One region of the Bacillus sp. 41-22 genome, then DNA from elsewhere that is predicted to be linked to it. Evidence: riboswitches for the same ligand, from Rfam matches in the RefSeq annotation. Region 1 holds a riboswitch; the other holds the start of a gene.
The links. Region 1 has a riboswitch for thiamine pyrophosphate ahead of LCF45_RS02185 (MTH1187 family thiamine-binding protein). Riboswitches for the same ligand answer to the same signal wherever they lie in the genome.

Region 1 (12,160 bases):
AAATATTGAACGGCTTCTTTTTCCATTCCAAGCCGTTCTATTACAAGAAACACTTCTAATGGATTCGTTAGTCCAACAGCTAAGCCCATAATGGTGAAAGTGATCGTAATCATACGTAAATTTTTCGTATGAAGAACGTATTTCCAACCTTCTTTTATATCATTTTTTAATGAACCTCTCGCCACTTGCTCTTGTTCCACCCATTTTGGTAAAAATGAAAGAGCGATAGCAGATAACAAAAATAAAATAATTAAGCTATATAGTGACGTAAATAAACCAAGTTGTGTGTACACAAGCGATCCTACCACTGGTCCAAAAATCATAAATAGCGACTGTAATGTTTGATTAAATGCAATCGCATTTGCTACCTGTTCTTCTTTTACATAGCGTTTAAATATACGCGAAGATGATGGCTGAGAAAACTGACCTACAATCGCGGAAATGAGTGTTGCAAAAAATATAGCCTGCCAATAATCCAGCTTTAACAACAAGACAATTCCTACAATAGACAGTACACTTAATACATCTCCAGCAACCATCGTTCTTTTCGGATTCCAGCGATCAGCTAGCGCCCCACCGATAAACGAGAAAATAAAAATAGGTGCATATTCCATAACCGATAATAAAGAAACTGAAACTGGATCATTATTCGTTCGCTCCATTATGAAATACAAAAGAGCCATATTTCTGATCCAAATTGCAAATTGTTGTAAAATATCAGATGCCATAACGAGCATAAATGCTCGGTTTTTAAATAAAGCGTTCATTTTCATTCCCCTTTCATAAACCGACCGTTCGGTCTAATTTATTTTGTAAGAAAAGCAACTGACCTATTATTCAGCTGCCATTCCTTTTAACAATACATCTATTGCCTTTTTATAAATACGTTTCAGCTCTTTATAATCTAACTCGTAGTAAAGTACTCCAAGCCCCGATAATAATCCATTCACAATATACATAAGATCACGCGTATCATCTTCTTGAAACTCTCCAGACTGTATACCTGCTTCAATTAATTTCTCAACCATAACATATGATTCTCTAGTTAAAGCTAACAGTTCATCCAGAATTTCTTTACTTACAACTTGGCTCATAGAGAATTCCTCTATTGCATTTGAAATGGGTTGCTGTATGTCCTCTACATAATATTCCGCGAGACCATATAGTTTTTCAGTACTAGTACTATACAACTTCTCTTTTTCATTCCATTTTTCAAGCCAATCATACGTATGCTGTTTCACTACAAATAAAAATAATTCTTCTTTACTTTTAAAGTGATAATAAATGCTTCCTTTACTTCTCTCTGTAATTTCACAAATCTCTTCCATAGATGTAGCTGCATAGCCCTTCTGTGAAAACAGACTTTCTGCTTTATAGGCAATTTCTTTCTTTATCTCTTCTGCGCTTCTTCTCATATTCACACCTCTTTAAACCGACCGTTCAGTCTAATAATAACAAATAAAAAACCTCTATCGCAAGAGGCTATACTCCTTATTTAAGAAAACGTACTTTCAAACCACATTCGAATCATATGTATTATTCCAAATTTAAATCCTCATTTAGTAAGAAATACGGTTCCCTTTTCATTTCCCCTAGCATGTTAAAAATATTTAATCAAACGTTTGTTTAACTGTTTTTATGCATATGTAAGCCAACTAATCAAACGTTTGTTTAAAAAGAAATACGCCCCCTATAAGGCGTATTCTCATCAATCACCACCGCCTCCACCACCGCAGCTACCTCCACTATCTCCACCAAAAGAACCTCCGCAATCATGTGAACCGCCATCGTGCGAGCTATCATTATCCGATCCAGCAAAGAAAAATAATGGTGATGAGCTGTTGGATGAATTATGAATGTTATTTTGTTTTGTAAGATTTACCTTCTTTTTGTTTGATCGAACTGCTGTTACGATCGTTCCAACTACAACAAATAATAGTATGACAATAATAAATTCCATATAAAAGCCTCCCTTAATCTTCGAATAATTGAATGGTTCTCTCTAAATTTTCAAGTGAAATGAAGCGCGATTCACGAAGGATCTCTTTTCCATTATAAAATAATAAAACTGTTGGCCCTGTAAATACTGCATATCGCCCCGCAATCTCTTGCATGTCTTGTAGTAATATTTCTACTTTCTCTACGTAATCATAATTCTCTAATACGCAATTTACTTTTCTTAACATAACATCACAAACACCACAATTTTCCGTTTTAATAAACAGCAGTACTAATTGTTGTCCTTCAATATATGTCGCTAATTCTTCTATCGTTTCAAATGTATTCATCTTATCCCTCTTAGCGTAATTTACGAAATACTTTACCCTGATACATACGAAAAGCTGAACTATCTTTAATCTTTCTCTTTTCCATTACCTGCTGAAAACGCAGCGTTTTTGCTGTTAACTCTTCTTGTAATTCTTTTCTCTCTACTTCATCATAACAGCACGCAATTAAGTCTTCTATTTTTAATATATCTTTTTGTAGTTCCATTTCTGGTGGAATCATACCTGCATTTTTCAAGATTTTATAACTCATTCTAAGTTCTGGAGGTACCATTGAAAGGTCTTCTAATTGTAGTGGTTTTCCTTTCCCCGGAATATGATCGAGATCACCATTCCGTATTGCTTGTCGAATTTTTTCTTCAGCAATGTTCAAAAAGACATCCACACCATTCGCTCCTTTACATATTTTTACTATTATTTTACATGATATTTTCTCATCTTGCTACGCTATTACAAATTGACTTTATACAATTTTTTCTCAAATTTAATTACAAGGAGCCTTTTCCTCCCTAATCAATATTTTATTTTCATGTGTAGTCTGTATTAGAGCCATTTAATATTGAGAAAATCTTTGTGAATCCAATAAAGCGTTTACACCAAATCTTGCATTTGCTACGATTTAATCACCCCCAGCTCCCTTGTATAGACTTCGTGATGTCTGATCATTTTTATCTAGACGTTTCATACGTCTAGATTCACTTTGGTTTATTGGCGCATGCCTTTAAATATATCTTTTATTTTGAAAGGAGAAATGACTATGAGATCAAAAAAATTCACGCTGCTATTACTATCCCTACTACTTTTCTTACCTCTTTTTCTCACAAACTTTATTACTCCAAATTTCGCATTAGCAGATTCACCAAAGCAAGGTCAAAAAATTGTTGGGTATTTTCCTTCATGGGGCGTTTACGGACGTAATTATCAAGTTGCAGACATTGATGCATCAAAGCTAACTCATTTAAACTATGCTTTCGCTGATATTTGCTGGAATGGAAAACATGGAAACCCTTCTACTCACCCCGATAATCCAAATAAACAAACGTGGAACTGTAAAGAATCTGGTGTACCACTGCAAAATAAAGAGGTCCCTAATGGCACTCTCGTACTCGGTGAACCATGGGCTGATGTCACAAAATCTTATCCGGGATCGGGTACAACTTGGGAAGATTGTGATAAATATGCCCGCTGTGGAAATTTCGGAGAACTGAAACGATTAAAAGCTAAGTATCCTCACTTAAAAACAATTATTTCAGTTGGTGGCTGGACTTGGTCTAACCGCTTTTCTGATATGGCCGCTGATGAAAAAACAAGAAAAGTGTTCGCTGAATCTACAGTAGCTTTTCTTCGCGAATATGGATTTGACGGCGTTGATTTAGACTGGGAATACCCGGGTGTTGAAACGATTCCTGGTGGTAGTTATCGTCCTGAAGATAAACAAAACTTCACCCTTCTGCTTCAAGATGTTCGAAATGCATTAACGAAAGCTGGTGCAGAAGATGGTAAACAATATTTACTAACAATCGCGTCAGGTGCAAGCCAACGTTATGCGGATCATACAGAGCTAAAGAAGATTTCTCAAATACTGGATTGGATTAATATTATGACATACGATTTCCACGGTGGATGGGAAGCTACTTCTAACCATAATGCTGCACTATACAAAGATCCAAATGACCCCGCAGCGGATACGAAATTTTACGTAGATGGTGCGATAGACATTTATACAAATGAAGGGGTTCCAGCGGATAAACTCGTATTAGGTGTACCTTTTTACGGACGTGGATGGAAAAGTTGCGGAAAAGAAAATAATGGGCAATACCAACCTTGTAAACCAGGTAGTGACGGAAAGCTCGCTTCTAAAGGTACTTGGGATGATTATTCTACCGGTGACACAGGTGTGTACGATTATGGTGATTTAGCATCTAATTATGTGAATAAAAATGGTTTTGTTCGCGGATGGAACGATGTAGCGAAAGTACCTTATTTATATAATACGACTACAGGAACCTTTATTAGCTATGATGACAATGAATCTATGAAATATAAAACAGACTATATAAAGACAAAGGGTTTAAGTGGCGCAATGTTTTGGGAACTAAGCGGGGATTGCCGTACAAGTCCAAAATATAGTTGTAGTGGACCAAAATTACTTGATACGCTAGTAAAAGAATTACTTGGTGGACCTATTACTCAAAAAGATACTGAACCACCAACAAACGTAAAAAATATTGCTGTTACAAATAAAAATTCAAACTCAGTTCAATTAAACTGGACTGCATCTACTGATAACGTAGGCGTTACTGAATATGAAATTACTGCCGGAGAAGAGAAATGGAGTACAACAACAAATAGCATTACAATTAAAAACTTGAAACCTAATACAGAATACACATTTTCAGTATTAGCAAAAGATGCTGCTGGTAACAAATCACAACCTACTTCTATTCTTATAAAAACAGATGATGCTAACACAACACCTCCTGGTGGAAATGGCAATGCTACCTTTTCAGTCACTTCAAATTGGGGAAGTGGTTACAACTTCTCAATTATAATTAAAAATAGCGGAACGACCCCTATTAAAAACTGGAAATTAGAATTTGATTATAACGGCAATTTAACACAAGTTTGGGATTCTAAAATTAGTAGTAAAATAAATAATCATTACGTAATTACGAATGCAGGATGGAATGGTGAAATTCCTCCTGGTGGATCAGTTACAATCGGAGGGGCAGGAACAGGCAATCCCGCCGAACTTGTAAATGCATCCATTAACGAAAACTAAACGTAACCTCCATTAATTATTTCACTAAAGTTTGAATTTAGGTTTGAGTGCTCTATCCTAAATTCAAACTTTTAATTTTATGAAAAATCACAATTCATATTACAATAACCTATTATAATTATATTTAGTTTCTAATATGAAGTTCGCGTGAAGTTCATCTGAATTTTACATGAATTTCCTTTAAGTTCTATTGTCTTCCCATACTAATCACATTATCCTTTACATATAGGAATCATTTCCATTCCATTTCAAACTATCTATATATATAAAAAAGATAGTAGCCTATTAGGGAAAGGCATCTAGTATTATTATAAATATAACCAAAGAAAAAGAACTCTTATGGTGCGCTTATAAGCGCACCATAAGAGTTCTTTTTCATACAATTCTCATTTGAGAGTTCTCGAAAATCATGTTAATCACAAAGAAAAGGCATTAACTCATAAAAGCTAATGCCTTTTCTTTGTGATTATTGTTAAACGTTCCATTTTTCGATATTCCATATTTTCGTTATCCATGCTTCATAGAAAGAGGGCTCATGTGAAACAATTAAAACTGTACCTTTATATTGTTTTAACGCTTCCTGTAAATCCGTCTTAGTCTCTGTATCCAAATGGTTAGTTGGTTCATCTAAAATTAAAACATTGCTTTTAGTTACGATAAGTTCGCATAATCGTACTTTTGTTTGTTCTCCTCCACTTAATAACTGGATAGGTTTTAATACATGTTCTTCTTTCAATCCGCACTTTGCTAATGCTTGTCGGATTTCTTTTCTTGTCATATCTGGTCTCCCTGCCCATACTCTTTCTAGTGCAGTTATTTCTGAGGAAAATTCCTCTTGTGCAAAATAAGCGGGTTTTACTCGTTCCCCAACAGAAACTGAGCCGCCTAACGGTTTTATTTGTCCTAGTAATGTTTTTAACATTGTTGTTTTTCCAATCCCATTATGACCAATAATCGCAATCTTTTCCCCTTTTTTCACTTGAAAATCCAATTCCGGAAATAACGGTTCACCATAACCAATTTTCAGTTTCTCTACCTGTAATATACGGCTCACTGGCTCAGTATAAACATTAAAATCAAAACGGGCGCGAGGTACATCGTTAACCTTTTCAACCTTTTTCATTTTCTCTAATACTTTTTCACGACTTTTCGCTTGTTTCGCTTTACGAATTTTATTTTTTTGAATAAAACCCTCTAAATGTACAATTTCTTTTTGTTGTTTCGCATACGCCGCTTGTAATTGTTTCCTTTGTAATTGATAACTTTGCAAAAAGGTTTCATAATCTCCCGCATAGCGCTTAACCTTTCGTTCGTCTAGATGATAAATAACATTCGTAATATTGTTCAAAAATATTTCATCATGCGAAATGATAATATAAGCTTTTTCATACATTTGTAAATATGATTGCAACCATTCTATATGTGCTGTATCTAAATAGTTAGTTGGCTCATCTAATAATAAAACATCCGCTTTTTCTAAAAGGAGTTTCCCAAGTAACAACTTTGTCCGCTGACCACCACTTAACTTTGAAACATCCTTTTCCAATCCTATTTCAAACAAGCCTAAGCCTGTTGCTACTTCCTCAATTTCTGTATGAATTTGATAAAAATTAGAATTCTCCAATATAGTTTGTAACTCTCCATACCTTACTAACAATTTCGCTACTTCTCCTGCTCCAGCCATCTCTTCTGTAAGTTTTAACATGTCACGTTCCAACTCATACAGGTTAGAAAACGCACTTTGCAAGTATTCTTCAATTGTTATGCCTTCTTGTAAATCTATATGCTGTTGCAAAAAGCCAATCTTCACATGTGGAAACCATTCAATTTTCCCATCATCATGTATAAGTTCTCCCGTTAACAAGCGTAATAATGTTGATTTTCCAATTCCATTTTTCCCTACTAGCCCAACATGTTCGCCCTTTAATAATCGAAAGCACGTATTATATAAAATGGTTTTCTCACCATATGAATGACTTACATTTTCTACTGTTAATATACTCATCTTTTCTCTCTCCTTTTCTTATGATCCATAAGCTAAATAGAGAGAACAACAGTATAAAGCCTTATTTAGTTATACATATAAAAATGGGTAAGGTGAATACACCTTACCCATTACATATTATCGTAAGAAAGGATTAAGGTTCTTTACCTGCTGTCTTCAATTTAGCTTCATCTTTAAAAATGGGCAGACTTCTCCCGTATCAAGCTAAAACCATTTGAAGAACAGTTGATAAAGTCATTTTATCCTTTCACTCCTTTAACGTTTGTTATATTAAGAGTATAAATCACTCTGTTATATTCTATTCTCTACTTTTTCTTTTGTTCCTTCTTCCAATTTATCCGATGTTAATGAACCCACTATTTCCCCTATAGATTTCATCTTTCTCCTTCAATAGAAAAAAGCCTCTTAACAGCAATTATACAAAAAACTGTTAAAAGACTTTTTTCTATTTTTTCATGTAAGGAGCCAATACTCTTAAAATTTCTTCCTTATCCTTCTTTAACTCAAGAGATGTTAACATATCCATCGTTCGCGGCCTAGGTAATTCCACTTGGACCTCGCCAACTATTGATGCTGGTCTTTGAGATAAAATAAATACGCGATCAGAAAGTAAAATTGCCTCATCTAAGTCATGTGTAACCATAACAATTGTTTGCTTTTCTTGATGCCAAGAATTTAAAAGCCAACTGTGTACTTCCATTTTTGTAAATGCATCTAATTTTCCAAAAGGCTCATCCAGCAGCATAATTGGCTTTTCACATAAATACGTACGAAGGAAACTAATTCTTTGACGCATTCCACCTGATAACTCATCTGGATAATGATCTGCGTATTCATCTAGCTCAAATTGCTTTAATGCTTCCATTCCTTCTGTCAGCCTTTGTCTTTTAGGCTTCCCTTCGATTTCCAATGGAAGAACGATATTTTGCAAAGCCGATCGCCACGGTAGTAATAAATCTTGTTGCGGCATATAACTAACAACATCTTGTTTTTTTACATACTCCTCGTTATAAAACACTTCTCCGCTCGTTGGCTCTTCAACACTTGCAATCATATTTAATAATGTACTTTTTCCACAACCACTCGGACCTACAAAAGAGACAAACTCTCCCTCTTGTATAGACGCACTAATATTTGCTAATACATTCTTTCCATCGAAAGCTTTTACAATATCTTTTATTTGTAATCCACTCATTTTTCACTTGGAAGGAATTCATTTGTAAAGGCATCTTTTACATCGATTTTCTTTTTAATAACTTTGTTGTCATATAAGAAATTCATGTAATTCGTCCAAATCTCTTCCTTCTGTACTCCCCACGCTTTTGCATCATCTTGATACTTTGTACTTAACCACTTTTGGCTTTCTTGTACTAATTCTTTATTCACATCTGGAACAGCTTTAATTAAAATATCCGCAGCTTCTTTCGGTTCTTTAATTGCAAAATCATAACCTTCTGTCGTTGCCGTCATAAATTTTTTCACAAAATCTTTATCTTGCTTCGTATGTTTTTCACTTGTAATAATAACAGGACTATAGAAATCAAGCGCTGGATCTAAGTCTTTTACCATAATTGTATTTAACTCTTTTCCTTGACGCTTCGCTTCAATTCCATCCCATCCATAATAAATCCATTCAAAGTCTGCATCACGACCGATTGATTTAAAGAAATCTGTTTGTCCAAGAATAATTTTTTCAACTTTATTAAAATCAGCTTGATGTTTCTCCATAATCGTCTTTAACGTCGCTTCTTCTGCTGGTCCCCCCCAGCCGCCATAACGTTTACCTTCAAAATCTTTCGGTGACGTCATATTATCTTTTTTTAGAGATGCAAAAGCAGAGGTATTATGCTGAATAATTGCACCAACAGAAACAACTGGGATTCCTTCAACACGAGCTAATGTTACATTTTCTTGTGCGCTTATCGCAAAGTCTGCTTTCCCAGAAGCAATCATCTGCTCTGCCGTTACATTATCACCAGGCTGGATAATTTCTACATCAAGCCCTTGCTTTTTGTAATAATCTGTCGTTTGCGCTACATATAAGCCAGTATGATTCGTATTTGGAAACCAATCTAAAACGACTTTTACTTTTTTATCTTTACTTGAACTTTCTTCTTTCTTCGCCGGATTACATCCAGCAACAGTTACTGCTAATAATGCAGCTAACATAATTTTTAAACCTTTTTTCATTTTCTGCCGCCCTTTCTGTATATCCATGGTGCTGTTATTCTTGCCATAAATTCAACAATAAAGTACAGACATAATGTCACCATGACGATAATCGCTGCAACACCAAATACTCGAGCCGTTAAAAAGGATTTTGTTGCTCTTGTAAGCATAACTCCTAATCCTTCGCTGGCACCAAGCCATTCCCCAATAATCGCCCCCATCACACTATATGTAACAGCAATTTTTAAACCTGAGAAGAAGTATGGGAGTACTGCTGGAAACTTTACTTTCTGGTAAACTTGCCATTTCGTTGCCTTCATTGTTTGTAACAGTTTCAGCATATTTTTATCTACCGTTTGGAAACCTTCTAAAATGCTAAGCGCAATTGGGAAGAAACAAACAAGAATAACAACCATTACTTTTGGCAACATTCCGTATCCAAACCAAATAATAAATAATGGTGCGAGCACAACGATTGGAATTGTTTGCGAAATAACGAGCAATGGATTCATTAAAATCCGAAATAAAGGGATGACATCCATAATGATAGCAATACTCGTCCCAAGTAAAATTGCAAAAAACAACCCAATTATTACTTCCTGTAACGTTTGCACTGTATTCGGTAATAGTAAATCTTTCATTCCAATTAACTCTTGCACAATTGCAGACGGCTTCGGTAAAATCCACGGCTCAATTTTAAATAATGAAACAGATCCTTCCCATATAGCAATGAGAAGGATAAGCCAAATTGTTGTGATTATTTTAGATCGCTTCTGGTTTTGCATATTCATCACGGTACTTCCAAACTTTTTCGTCAATCGTTACGCCTGTACTTGGACGATAGTGAATTTTAATAGAAGTGATTACTTCTTCTGCTCCAGCATCGACGCAAGCTTGTTGCGCGCGTTTAATGACGTCAAGAAGTACATCTAATTCTCCTTCCAACGTTGTTTCCATTGCCCCTACTTCATAACGAACTCCCGACTGTTGTACAACTTCAATTGCTTTATCAACAACGGAATACACATCTTTGTTCTTCGCTTGTGGTACTACTGAAAATGAAATTGTAACTTGTTGTGACATAATAAAACCCCCCTTACAAAATATGGTTTCAAAAAAAGAAAAGGCTTTCCTACCATGTAGGAAAGCCTTGTATACAAGTTATTCTATAATAACTTATGCTACATCACTTTAAAGTAACTCCCTACGCTGGCATTATCCAGATCAGGTTGAGGGTCGATGTATACTTACATCCTCTCAGCCAATTGGCTCCCCGGTTCTTAATTCGTTTTCATTGTAGCATGATTTATTTTATTGAACAAACAAAAGCATGCATAATCACTTCATTTAACTTTTGAATTCCCCAATTAACTCTTGTAACTCCTGTGAAAGCCAACTTAAAGAACTAGCTAATTCAGCAATATCTTGTACAGACATTTCCTGTTCTTTCATACTTTCTTGAACATTACTACTACTATTCGCATACTTATTTGCGATAAGTGATAGTTCATTTACAACACGAACAATATTTTGGCTATTTTGCAATATATCACTTGAATTGCTAGAAACAGCTCTAACTTGATTGGTAACAGTTTGTGCTGATTTCGAAATTTTTTCAAAGAAAGCACCACTACTTTCAACAAGTTTAATTCCTGATTCTACTTCTTTTGAAGCTTTTTGCATTGAAACAACAGCTTCTTCCGTTCCAGCTTGTGTTTCCCCAATTAATTTTGCTATATCTTTTGCTGATGCTTCCGTCTGCTCTGCTAATTTACGCACTTCATCAGCAACAACGGCAAATCCCTCTCCAGTTTCCTCAGCACGTGAAGCTTCAATAGTAGCATGTAAAGCTAGCGAATTAGTTTGATTTGAAATACCTGTAATTTCAGTTACAATATCACTAATTTCTTTTGATCTTGCTTCCAAAGAATAAATAATAGAAGATAAATCTTGTACTGCATTTTGTATTATGTTCATTTGATTAATCGCCTGTTTAATAACACCATTTCCTTTTCCTGAATGATGCTCTATACCTTCAGACTCTTTCACCATTTGTTTTGCAGCATTCGTTATCTCCTCCATCTTATCTTCCATTTCATATACAATACCTAAATACTGTGGTACTGAAGTTTCTTGTGACTGGGCGCCAGCTCTTAACTCAACCATAGAACTTACGATTTCTTGAACTGCCATGCTATTCTCTTTCGTACTCACTGACAATTCTTTTGAAGATGAGGAAACCTGTTCTGCTGTCTGCTTCACTTTATCTATAATTCCTTTAAACTTCTCGATGGTATTATTAAAATACGCATTAATAATACCAATATCATCTGGTCTTTCCTCTAATTTAATACTTAAATCACCTTCACCGACTTTGCGCAACCCTTCACGTAAATCCCGCAATGGAGCAAGTGCGTTACGTACGATTAAGAATTGAATAACAGTTGCAATTAAAACAGAAATACAAATAAACATTAAACCTTGTATAATGAATTTTCCCTTTGTAATAGGAACAATAGAGGCATCTACATCGGTTGCAACAATTGCCACAATATTATCTTCTCCATCTTTAATTGGCTCTAATATCGTTACCCATGATCCTAATGCGTCTTCATATACTACTGTCATGTTTGCTTTTTTCGTGCTCATTACCTTATCATATGCTTTCATCCAAAGATCTGGTTGTTTATAATAGTCCCCTGGCTTTACTTCAACAACATTTGCTAAGTCTGTAGACAAGTCGACGATTTGTAACTCACCTTTTTCATTTTCTTTTGCTCCAACAATATACGTTTGTCCAACACTGTTCAATTCTTCCGTTGATTCATCTAATTTCTCTGTTAACTTCTCTCTCTTTTCTCTTTCTGCCGTTGGATCTTTTGCAACATCTCTCACTATTTCTGCGTCTAATTTATGTAA
Region 2 (12,160 bases), 2.2 Mb from region 1:
CTCCTCAAATAGTTCTTCTTGACTTAACATATATTTTAAACACCCAGTTGTTGAATCATCAAAAGCGATATGAATGTGTGTACTTTCTTTTACATTCTTTTTATAAGATGTATTACTCGTTAGTTGCTTAGGTATACTTATCAAGTGTTTAATCGTATCTTCACTATAGTTCTCTTCTAATAAATCTAATTGTATAAGAATGCTTTGCAGTAAATGTTTTGCTTCATCTTCGTACATATCCTCTACAACATTTTTGATTTTATCTATCATGTAAATCCCTCTATTCATTACTAAAATAACGTAGATTATAGTGTATCATTTTAGTAACGGTGTTTTAAAGTTTTTTATAGATTATATCTAATTATAATTTCATATTAGTACAGTGATATATTAGCGTTAATTTATGTTTATTTCGTATAGATGTTAACATTTCAGTACACTTCTTCTATTACACATCACTTTCACGATATTTTTTATTTATTTTTAAAACGCTTTGTAAATTCTTTTATTTAAATGTATATTTATATAGAAAATAAAAATTATAGGAGCAATATCTATGGAGAAAGTACATACTTATTACAAACATTATTTAAAAAATTGGAGATTTATGTTCATTTGCATATTACCTGCTGTTGCTTTATTATACACTTTCGATGTCATCTTTGAACTACTGTTCCACCAAGATTTCTACTTGTCTAATTTAATATCTGCCATAATATTATTTTTATTATTTATTAATATTAAAGATAAGTTTCAAGTCAAAGATTAAAGAAATTTATGATAACTTCTGTTTTAATTTTGAATACTTTATTTTTGAAAGTGCTCTGCTTTATCAAAAGGTGATGCGACGTTCATCACCTTTTTTTATTTCTACAAAATGAATTTTTTATTAGGTTTTTTATCAATATCGTTTATTGACTTTCCCTACAATTTTATTTTGAATTATTTTAAAATGAAAGGAAGTTATTACTTTGAGTCTACATAAACAAGGTATCAAACAAGCCAGTGAAATTGTCCATTCATTTGTAAAAATAAACAAAGAAATTATAAAGTTTACTCATCAAAACGCTTCTACGTTAGGATTAACAGTTCAACAAATGGGCATCTTAAATTCAATTTATGCAACTCCTAATACTACTCTTAAAGATATCTCAGAACGCCTTTCAGTTCCTAAAAGCACAATGAGTGTAAATGTAGATGAGTTAGTTAATTTAGAATTAATTGAGCGAAAACAATCACATGAAGATCGTAGAGAAATACAATTAAAAGTAACAACAAAAGGACAAGAAATATCTAAGAGATCCATTGAAAACTCTACTTCTTATAAAGCAATGGAACTAGCACTAGAACAACTGTCTGAAGAAGATATCCAAATCTTATTACGTATCCATAATGACTTACTAAATTCTCTACAACATTTTAAATAATTCGTCTCAATCATTTTTCAAAACCAATCTGATTTTTTGTTTTTGATTTATGAAACAGCTAGCTTTTGCTAGCTGTTCTTTTTATGGTTCTTTATCATTCTCTTGAGATTAAATGACTAGAACAAGCATACCTTGTCATATGTTTTAAAAAAGATAAGGGACGTGACAACATTGGATAACAATAACAATCAATTTGTTTTTCATACAATAAAAAGTTCGGCAATTAAAAAATTTGTAATTATCGACTTAATTACTGGAACAGGAATTTATTGGACCGTAAATTTCATCTCCTCAAGTGCATTACTTGCAATTATTAGTTGTGTTTTGGGAACAAAAAAAATAAAAAAAATGCAACAGTCTTAAAACTCCAAACAAAAATCTATCTGACCAAAATGAAATTTCTATAACAAACCGTTATGTTTCTGCTTGCAATCTTTATAGTAGTTTTTGAATTGGTGTCTTTCCTTTTTAAATGTGCCCTTATATTTCTTTAGAAACTCATCATCCGACATAACTTTCACGTCAACGGTTTCAGGCATTTTCTTCATCCTATTTAATTTCTCTCATACCGTTTCCCTTCACTTGTCCACTTCTTCTTTATCTTCCCAAATCGGTATTTTTTCTTGTCCACCTCTTTTTTTCGGTTGTATATCAAGGGATCTATCCAACTGGTGTAACTCTTCACCAGTTGGGCACGCTTTATTCATTAGCTGAATGACTGTAATAACAACGTCTATCTTTTCGCTCGATGATATCGTCAATTTCGTATGTGACTTGAGTTCGTTATTCTTTTATTAGTCTCATATCATTCATCTACAAGGCTACCTTGATCGCCATATTTAGTGCTTTCGATTAGTTAGCCTCTTTTATATTCCACGTAATTGTGTGATATTCATTATTTTTTTCCCCTTTGCTTCACTGATTAACTGAGTGATTTCATATACACCATATAGAATATATTCCACCAGACTTCACTCCTTGAATACTTTTCAAAAAAACAATACATACTATTTTCAAGCCGCTGTATCCACGGCTGGTACTTCTTTCTTTTGTTACAGCGAAGCAGATAGGTTCTTCACTTATCTGCTTTCTCTGTATATTTTTAAAAACATCGTAAACACTACCTACAAGCTGTTTGAACTATCAACTTCACTCTTCTTGTAATGGGAAAGCAAATTATCACAATTGACTAACTCATTCGACTAACTGGCAGACAACTAAAATTGCTGTCTGCTTTGTGTATGAGATTTTATATTTTACATATACTAGTTTTGAACCTGTAGACCAATACGAGCCATTTTGGTGTTTTGAATTTCCTTTCTTGGGATAAGTATATTTTACTTATCCCTTTTTTATTGTATAGATAAATACACTTAGGTTAACAATAATTACAAGCAGATTTTCTGTTTATTCGTAGTTCTAAACCAAAATGTTTTTCTCCTTTAATGGACAGTAGGTACGACTGCTTGTCCTTTTTTATTTATATTTCATACGCTCTTTTTTGACTGCTTCGAATCACTCTATCCTCTTCATCGAAATAAATAGCCCTAAATAAGAATGACCAATATGCGGTACTATATCTCCATCAAATAAAACAAAGGGATTTTCCAAATAGTCGATGTTTGCAACCATATAAAATAGGCAGTTTCTGATTACCCAGAAACCGCCATACATAAAGATTTGTTAAGTATTAATTTCTTCTCATTACTAAAATGTATTATGTAACTACTAGTAGTTTATATATTTCACTGGATAATTGCTAATAAACATGTGAGAGATAAAAAAGCACACAGAGGAATATATAAAACCCCTTAATGATTTATCAATTCTACGATAAATCATTAAGGGGTTAACTAATTTTACTATGCATTATGCCTATTTCTTCGACGTTCCATCCTTGTTTGTCCTTGGATAGCTTCTACTTTATATTGCGGTTCTTGCTCTATCATTTGATTTGATTGAGCCGGTTCATCATAATTACGCTCATAAATTGTTTCTGGTGTTTTTCGTTTAGAAGATTTCCCACCAAACTTTAATAATTTTATCTTAAACTTTGGTAATCTAGGAATACGAATTTTAAATGTTGGTTTGTTGCGTTTCTTTTTTTGTTTAAATATATTTGTATTTTCAACTTTATTATCTTTTTCTTTTCGATGTAATAACATCGCAAGTAATCCACCTAATATAAGTCCTCCAACTAAAAGGAGAATATATAAGTAATGGCTTGTCATTAAACTAGTCATACGCTCAAGTATGACTAACGACTGTACTTCTTTTATATCCCATAGTAAGGCGGTCCATAATGAGAATAAGCCCAAAGTAAGCCCGTATGTACGAAACCGGAATAAACACGGAATTAACGCAATGCAAGCGGCGATTTTCGCGTTCGCTATTATTGAACTTATTGAAATATCCTGATTCCAAATGACTAACAGTAATGTTATAAATGGTGCATACGCTATCCAGCTACATATACGTGAATATATCTTTTTCGCAAAGTAACTACCGAAACTAGTAAAAAATAAAAGTCCTCCAATAAATAAAGATTGTTCAAGAGGGATTTGCTTTAACATTCCTGCAATTGGAAAGAGGCCGCTCAGTAGCATTAATAATACATCTAATTTCTTCACAATTCCCCATTCCTTTCAAATTTTCTTTTCAATTAATAAAAATCGCTTTTCCATATGATGTAGTTTTTGTATTTCTAAAAAACATCTTAATCCTGTATGTAAATAAAGTAAATACGTAAAAGAAAAGATACATGACAAAGGATAGCCTTATTTACATGAAAAAATGACAAATCCTGCTCATTATTACTAGCAGGATTTGTACACTATTATTTATATTAATATCAATGTATCTTCTTTTTCTAAAATTATTACATCTTCATCTAATTCGTCATTGAATTCTTTAAACTCCCTTGAATCAATATCGGTAGTATAATTTTTAATTAATTTAACCATATGCATTACATACGTATTATGAGTATTTTGTTCTGAGAGCAAGGTTGATTTACAGCACATGTAATGTATCATTTTGGCGATTTCTTCTCTCTCTTCAGATTTTACACCAAGCGGGATAACTTCGAGTATGTACTGCTGTACTATCTCATTACAATCTAATTCGTATGCAGCCGTGCTATAGTAAATTCCCATTTGATCTACAAATAATCTCGTTTCATTCATAACATGTTCTTGGTCTCTAACAATATAGTTCGGTACATCTGAGTTAGTATTAATTCTAATTATGTTTATATCCTCTTTTAAATTTGAGATTATTTCAGGTGAAACCCCAATATTAACGCTTTTATTTTGCAATTCCTCTATCCAATATTTCCTCATATTGGCATCTACAATAAAATAAACTTCTTTATTTTGTTTATGTGCATCTTGTGAAATTTCAACTAATGTTTCTGACATAAATTGTTTAAAACTGACTCCTATATCATTCCTTTTTGATGGTTGTGGTAAAAACACTTTATTATTACCTATATTTAATAAAGTATGATCAATTGTGCCCCATTCTTCTTGACCATATAATTTATATAATATTTCTCTCCCATTTATTTTTGAAAAAATAGGTAAGAAATCATATTTAGACATTTTCTCAATTGATAAATTTACAATTATCCCCGGTAATTTTATCTTATTCCAACTACACTTTAAGAACCCCTTTTGTTCTAACAAACTAAGAATGGCATTAATAATTTCTTTTTTAGATACACTTTGTCCGATAAATAAATTAATAAATGCTGAAATACGTTCCGTTTGAGCGAATCCTTCCCGAATAATTTGCTTTGGATTAATTTTTTCGCGACCATCACAATTTTTTATTGCAATTAATGCTAATTTCATTTCATTTTGCTCACCTGCCGTAGCATGTACAGCTTTTACGACATCGTCTACTAGTTTCTTTTTGTTTTTATGGCTATATTGCATTCTATATGGATTTTGTAACAATTTCCTAATGTTATATCTTACTATTTTTAACAACACCGGATTGTCTGCATTTAATACATAGGAGGAATCTCCGTTTTGAGCTAAAACTATTTTGCTATCTAATAACGCTTGTTCTATCTCTATTACTATATCATCTGACCATACTTCTAACGTAATTGAGTCTAATCCCTTTGGGGCAAATAAAGGTAATAACTCATTCTCATTATTAGTTAATACATTTTCACATTCTGGAAGTAACGTGAAATATGGGCATATTCGTTGGAATTCATTAAAAAGTTCCTCTTTTTCTCTTACTTTTATACCAAATTTTATTTTTGTTCCTTGAACTTTATATATATTTTCGTTATATGGAAGAAGCACTCTTATCTTTGTTCCTCTAATATACTCTTTCGGACATTGGAGAATGTTCTCTAATTTAACTTCTCCCCCTATCCTATAATCATCTTTTAAATTTCTAAAACGTTTAATCCACTTTATTCCTTTTACAGCTTGTTGTACTTTTAACTTTACAAATCTTTGCTTTTTATTATTTGATTCAAATTCAGGAGTTGAAATCAGTATTTGGCTCCGCTTTCGCCCTAAAAGTATAGGGATATCTTTATGATTATATTGTTGATAAAACCTCCTAATCCCTACAGATACTTTTAATAGCGGAATATTCTCACCTCCACGAGTTACGTATTCAAACCGATATACATAAGAGAAATAATCATGTGTTTCTTCATCTTTAATTGGCTCAGACATCGCTTCAGAAACATGTTGTGATCGCAGTGGTGAAAAATATATTTCTTCCTCATTTTTATTTTCCATACGTAAAGGCTGTTCGCAAAAAATATGAGTAATTAGAGCTGGTACCCATTTAGAAAACGTTTTTTTATCATGTAATGCTGGTAAATTACTAATTAAATCATACTGCCATTCTAAATGTGGTGGATCTATTAATTTATTAGGTTTCCAATCATGAATAACCTCATACCAGCTTTGGAAAATATAGTCTAACTGTTCTTGTTTCATTGGTTCTTTTGCTACAATCCAGGGCGTATCTTCCTTTAATATATATGGATTATGCTGAATGAATAATATATCAGAAAACATTTCATACAATCTTTCATTTACAAGTTTTAATTTGCTCGTTAATAAAAATGTTCTATAATGTATCTCTACAATCTCAAGCCATTCAATAGGAAAATAAATATACGATACTTTCTCATTATAGAGGGGTTCTACTATATTTTTAAATGCTAATAACTGTAATTTTTCCATATTATTAATACTTCCTCTCTTAATTTATGTTGATCATGAGTAATACTAGAAAAGATACCAATTTTTTAAGCATTAACGAATCAATTTTTAACCAAGCACATTAAAGGAAATAGCTAAATTACATTTGGTTATACAAATAAAACATTATTAAAATCAAATTAATATAAAGTAACTATTAACATATAACTACCTCCTTATGGGACTTTATATTATAAAATCATTATAATGAATTATTATATTTTTTATCTATGATTTACAAAAAAATTACAGAAACTAAATATAATAAAAGGTATCGCCTCTTTATATAGCGATACCCTTTATACACTCTTAATTAAATAACACCTTTAACTTCTTCATTCACCGGCCATTTTTCTAATGTATATGCCATTTCCCAAAATGAATATTCATATTGACTACTAAAAATAAAATGTTGTCTCATACGATTACGGTCTGCCTCTGTTACTTTTTCAGCGATCGTATCTAATCGTGTGATTTGCTCTTCTACTAGAGTACGGAACCAATCGGATCCATATGCAGAAATCCATTCTTGATAAATTGGCTCTTCTGGTTGACATTCTTTTAATCGTTCACCGATTTCATAATATAACCAATAACAAGGTAAAATAGCCGCAATAATATCTCCTAAATGCCCTTCATAAGCTGCACGATACATATGAGATGTATATGCATATGCAGTTGGCGCAGGAATAAAATTATCTTTTTCTTCTTTTGTAATCCCTAATTTCTTTGCGAAATTCTCATGTAATGATAACTCAGCTTCATACGTATTTTGTGCATGGTGTGCCATACGAGCTGTCGTTTCTAATTCAAGAGCCTTTGCAGCACCTAACGTTTGTACTCTAGCAAAATGACTCAAATAATAAGAATCTTGAAGCACATAATATCGAAAACTAGCTAAATCTAATGTTCCTTCGCCTAGTTTTTTTACAAAAGGATGGTTAAAACTTGCTTCCCAAATTGAATCTACTTCTTTACGTAATGATTGTGAAAAAGTCATTTAATTACCTCCAAATAATGTAAAAAATATACGTATTTATCCACGATTATTAAAGCTGTAAAATAAAAAAACTTTCTTTACAGGCGTAAAGAAAGTGAAATTGACAGTATTTATTCGTTAAATAGCAACGTCTTTCCCACTTCCCTACGCTGGCATTAACCAGATCAGGTACTAAGAGTCTCAAAATTTCATCTGATCTCAGCCTATAAAAGGCCCCCCTAGTGGACAAATATTTAGTTGTCGTATTGTAATTATCATAGCATAATTCGTGGAACTGTCAAAAGAATTAATTATATAACTACCTTAAAAACCTTCTTCTTTCCTTACTTTTAATGAAGTTTCAATTATCATATCTAATAGTTTGCTATAATTAATTCCCGCTGCTTCCGCACTTTTTGGCAGTAAACTTGATTGTGTCATCCCTGGTAATGTATTAACTTCCATTACATATGGAATTCCTTCCTTCACCATCATATCAACCCTTGCATAAACACTACATTTTAATGCTTTATAACAAGCCAGTGACGCTTTATTTACACGTTCCTTTATTTCAGCTGGAAGTTCGATAACTTCTTCAACTGTACTAGTATCATCATATTTTGCATTGTAGTCAAAGAACACAGCAGCATGTCGAATCGAAATGATAGGTAACTGTTGCCCATCAAAAATTGAACATGTAATCTCGTCACCTTTTATATACTTCTCAATTACTACTTCAGAATCCCATTCGAATACAGTTTCCAGCATAGAGATTAATTCATTTTTATCATAGACAATCTTAACTCCAACACTTGAGCCGCCAGAGTTTGGTTTTACCACTAACGGAAATCCTAATTTATCTAACTCCTCAAGCTTTAGATCCTCCATTTTTGTAAGTTCAATCCAATCTGGTGTTTCTACTCCTTCATAACGCAAAATCTTTTTCGAAATATTTTTGTCCATACATATACCGCTAGATAACATATTGCTACCGCTATAAGGAATACCTAAACTCTCTAGCGTCCCTTGAACTGTACCATCTTCTCCGTACTTTCCGTGTAATGCTAGCAATGCAAAATCAATGTCTTTCGCTTTTTCAATTAAATCCATTTTTTCATTTAACGTAATTGGAACGATTTCATATTTACTCTTATCTAAATGTGCAATCATTTCATTCCCAGTCATAATTGATACTTGTTTTTCAGAGGATACTCCTCCCATAATAACGCCAATTCTCATTTTCTCAACTCCAAGTTTCATTTTTTAAAGTTTCACCAATTATTTGAATCCCGCTAACAATTTCCTGTTCTTTCAAACGTGAAAATCCTAATCGGAATGTGTTCGCTCCTCCTCCATCAGAGTAAAAAACATCTCCAGGAGAAAACGTAACTCCTTTCTCATAACACTTTTGTAAAAGTGTGCGGGCTTGAATTTTTTCTTCCAACTCTATAAACAAATGAAGTCCACCGTCTCCAGTCATTCTTTTAAACGGAATGTACTGATTACACGCCCCAACAGCTAACTCATATTTTTTCTTATAAACAGATCTTGCTTTTTTTAAATATTTTTCAAAATATCCTTCATGTAAATATTGAAACAGAACAGCTTGATCTAACGTAGATGTGTGAATGGTTCTGGCTCTTTTAACACTTTCTAAATAATGTATCAGTTCTTTATCTGCAATGATCCAACCTACACGTAAACCAGGGAAAAGTACCTTTGAAAAGCTACTAATATAAATCACATTATTACCAGCCCCTGCAAAAGTTAATAATGGCGATAAATGTGAACCCGAATAACGTAATTCTTCATTAAACCCATCCTCTATAATAGGGATCTTGTATTTTGAAAATAACCTCATCAATTCCGTTCTTTTCTCCGAACTCGTAACAATACCAGTTGGATTATGATAAGAAGGGATTAAATACGCGAAATCAAAATCCTTTTCACGCAAACTTTTTTCTACTTCATTCGTATCAATACCATCATCATTCATATTAATTCCATGAACTTCAAGTCCATGTAAACGAAAAAGCTTCAATGCAGCATGGTGAGTTGGGTTCTCACAAATAACACGCCCTGATTTCTTCGATAAAGAAGATAACACAATATCTAATCCTTCTGTAAATCCATTTGTAATTAGAATATCTTTGTTCGAAATATCTACACCTTTCATTTCCATGTAATGAAGTAAATAATTCATTAACGGTCTATAACCTTTTGCATATCCGTAGTTCAATACGATATCCCCTTCAATGGACATACGAGTAAGAAAAGCTCTTTTGAAATTTTCAACATCAAATAGCTTTTCGTCCGGGGCTATACTATTAAAAACAATCATTCCTTTTTCCCAGCGAACTCCATGCTTCATTAAGTCTAATTCATCCGCTAATGTGGTAACTGTATTAAGTTTATTTTTCCAATCTATTTCAACAGACGAGGTGTTACTTATATCCACCTTCGCAACGAAATTTCCTTTTCCTTTAACTGCATAAATGAGTCCTTCTTGTTCTAAATCCGCATATGCAGAGAGTACTGTATTTCTGCTCACTGATAATAATTCACTTAGTTCCCTTGTTGATGGGATTTTTTGGTCCCCCAACAAATGCCCTTTCATAATCATCTTTTTTAAATAATCCTTTAATTGAATATAAACGGGACGATCTTTTACAACTTTAAAATCTTTAAACAATTTCTTACCCCCTGCAATTATTTTTGCATATTTATTTCATTCTCAAAAGGTCCACTACATATGTATTTTTTATTAATAGCGGTACGGTTATAAAGCCTATAAATCATTTCGATATAAATTGATTACATCTTTTAAAGCAGCAGCTGCAGCTCCGCGTGGATTAGAAGCTCCACCAATTGTAGTGACTTGTCCCATTGTATCTGTAAAGAACGTAATTCCTTTTTCCGTGCCATTTATATTTGCTAACGGATGTTCTTTCTCTAAATTACAAGGTTGTACACTAAGGTTTACTTTTCCATTATCATCTTTATATGCTGATGCAATTAATTTAATTGATTTATTTTGTTCCTTTGCATTTTGAATTTGTTGCGTTGTAACGTGCTCTATTCCGTTTATTTTTATATCTTTGAGTGAATAATCGTTTCCCATTAAACTATTCGTCAAAAGTAATAATTTACAAGCGCTATCCATCCCGCTTATATCTAATAACGGGTTAGTCTCCGCAATTCCTTTATTTTGTGCTTCTTGCAATGCTTCTTCAAACGTCTTATATTCTTCATGCATCTTTGTAAGAATATAATTTGTTGTCCCGTTCAATATTCCTTCTATTTTTTCAATATGGCAACCTGCTAAACTTAGTTGTCCAATGTCTAATGTCGGTAACGCCGCGGCAGTTGCACCGCTATATCGAATGCGTGAGCCTGAAATACGTGCTGCCGTATTCAGTTCACTCCAAGCTGTAACAAGTGCACCTTTTGAAATAGCTACTATATCCATTTGATTTTCAATAGCTTGTTTCATATACTGTTTCCCTGGATTTCCATTTTTAAGATTTGTAGCAGTTGATTCAACCAATACAGTACCATTTATATTAATCGTTCCGCGTTCCTCTGGATAATGTTCGATATATTTTTCAATTGCAGCAGAACCATCACCATACGTCAATAAATCATTAATCTGCAAACCTTTCCCGTTATGTATTGCAATATTTCTTCCTATCACTCCACTAACAACTAACTCAATTCCATATGTTTTATTTATATATAAATATTTTTCGTTTAATAATTTAATAAATTCTTTACCAACTGTCCCATACCCTGATAATACCACTTGAATTTTCATAATATCCCCCCATATTTTTCTACCAAATCCCTCTTTCAATATAATATAAAGCGCCCTCGAATTCCATCGAGAGCGCTTTATTATTATCTATTTCGGTAAGCGTGATAATTTTTCTGCAATTGTTTTATAAAACTCTTGAATATTAGAAAAACCTAACGTGTCTGAAACGCTTAATCCTACCATATCAAGATGGTCCCAATTTGCTTTCGTTTCGATATGATTCCATTTTCCAACCTGTAAAGACTCATTATCATTTGCAGCAATATTAGACGAAGGCGCAATCATAGAATTTGTATTTACTACACCGTCATTTTGCCACCAAGAAGTATCTATTAATGTTCGATTCTCTTCATATCTTGCATAGGAACCTAAGAAAAATGCATTACCCATTAACACTTTATTCATCGTTATATGAGGTAAATGTAAACCTGTTATTGGTGCTGCTTGCGATGCATGTCCACTATAAGATAAGTAATATACATCCGATTGCGTCTTTACCCAATTATTTAACTCCTTTGCTCCATCAGTACTTAAATCCCATTGACTTATATCTTTTGTATTTTCCCAAATTGAACTATTTAAAATACGATCAGTATATTGGAAAAAGGACTCTCCGGCATTCTTTTTTATACCCCATTGATCCAATTTAAAATCATATAATGATAAATTATTGTTTCCACCTAAACTTGCAGCTGTAATG

Region 2: linked by a shared signal. The riboswitch ahead of tenA (thiaminase II) and the one ahead of LCF45_RS02185 (MTH1187 family thiamine-binding protein) in region 1 are both predicted to bind thiamine pyrophosphate.

Annotation. Positions count from the first base shown of each region.
Region 1 is NZ_CP084035.1:420,343-432,502, reverse strand. Features, by position in the region: gene LCF45_RS02240 (MFS transporter) at 1-767, opposite strand, end outside; gene LCF45_RS02235 (TetR/AcrR family transcriptional regulator) at 834-1,415, opposite strand; gene LCF45_RS02225 (hypothetical protein) at 1,709-1,960, opposite strand; gene LCF45_RS02220 (thioredoxin family protein) at 1,974-2,288, opposite strand; gene LCF45_RS02215 (DnaJ family domain-containing protein) at 2,299-2,670, opposite strand; gene LCF45_RS02210 (glycosyl hydrolase family 18 protein) at 3,043-5,067, shown strand; gene LCF45_RS02205 (ABC-F family ATP-binding cassette domain-containing protein) at 5,540-7,072, opposite strand; gene LCF45_RS02200 (ABC transporter ATP-binding protein) at 7,518-8,267, opposite strand; gene LCF45_RS02195 (ABC transporter substrate-binding protein) at 8,264-9,262, opposite strand; gene LCF45_RS02190 (ABC transporter permease) at 9,259-10,032, opposite strand; gene LCF45_RS02185 (MTH1187 family thiamine-binding protein) at 10,004-10,324, opposite strand; TPP riboswitch at 10,426-10,527, opposite strand; gene LCF45_RS02180 (methyl-accepting chemotaxis protein) at 10,589-12,160, opposite strand, start outside.
Region 2 is NZ_CP084035.1:2,611,866-2,624,025, forward strand. Features, by position in the region: gene LCF45_RS13225 (DUF1835 domain-containing protein) at 1-270, opposite strand, end outside; gene LCF45_RS13230 (hypothetical protein) at 557-769, shown strand; gene LCF45_RS13235 (MarR family winged helix-turn-helix transcriptional regulator) at 972-1,427, shown strand; gene LCF45_RS13240 (hypothetical protein) at 1,599-1,790, shown strand; gene LCF45_RS13245 (hypothetical protein) at 1,829-1,966, opposite strand; gene LCF45_RS13250 (hypothetical protein) at 2,006-2,188, opposite strand; gene LCF45_RS13255 (DUF3959 family protein) at 3,290-4,057, opposite strand; gene LCF45_RS13260 (pPIWI_RE module domain-containing protein) at 4,268-6,649, opposite strand; gene tenA (thiaminase II) at 6,981-7,667, opposite strand; TPP riboswitch at 7,792-7,897, opposite strand; gene ddlB (D-alanine--D-alanine ligase) at 7,971-8,885, opposite strand; gene LCF45_RS13275 (MocR-like pyridoxine biosynthesis transcription factor PdxR) at 8,890-10,338, opposite strand; gene LCF45_RS13280 (homoserine dehydrogenase) at 10,435-11,460, opposite strand; gene LCF45_RS13285 (esterase/lipase family protein) at 11,548-12,160, opposite strand, start outside.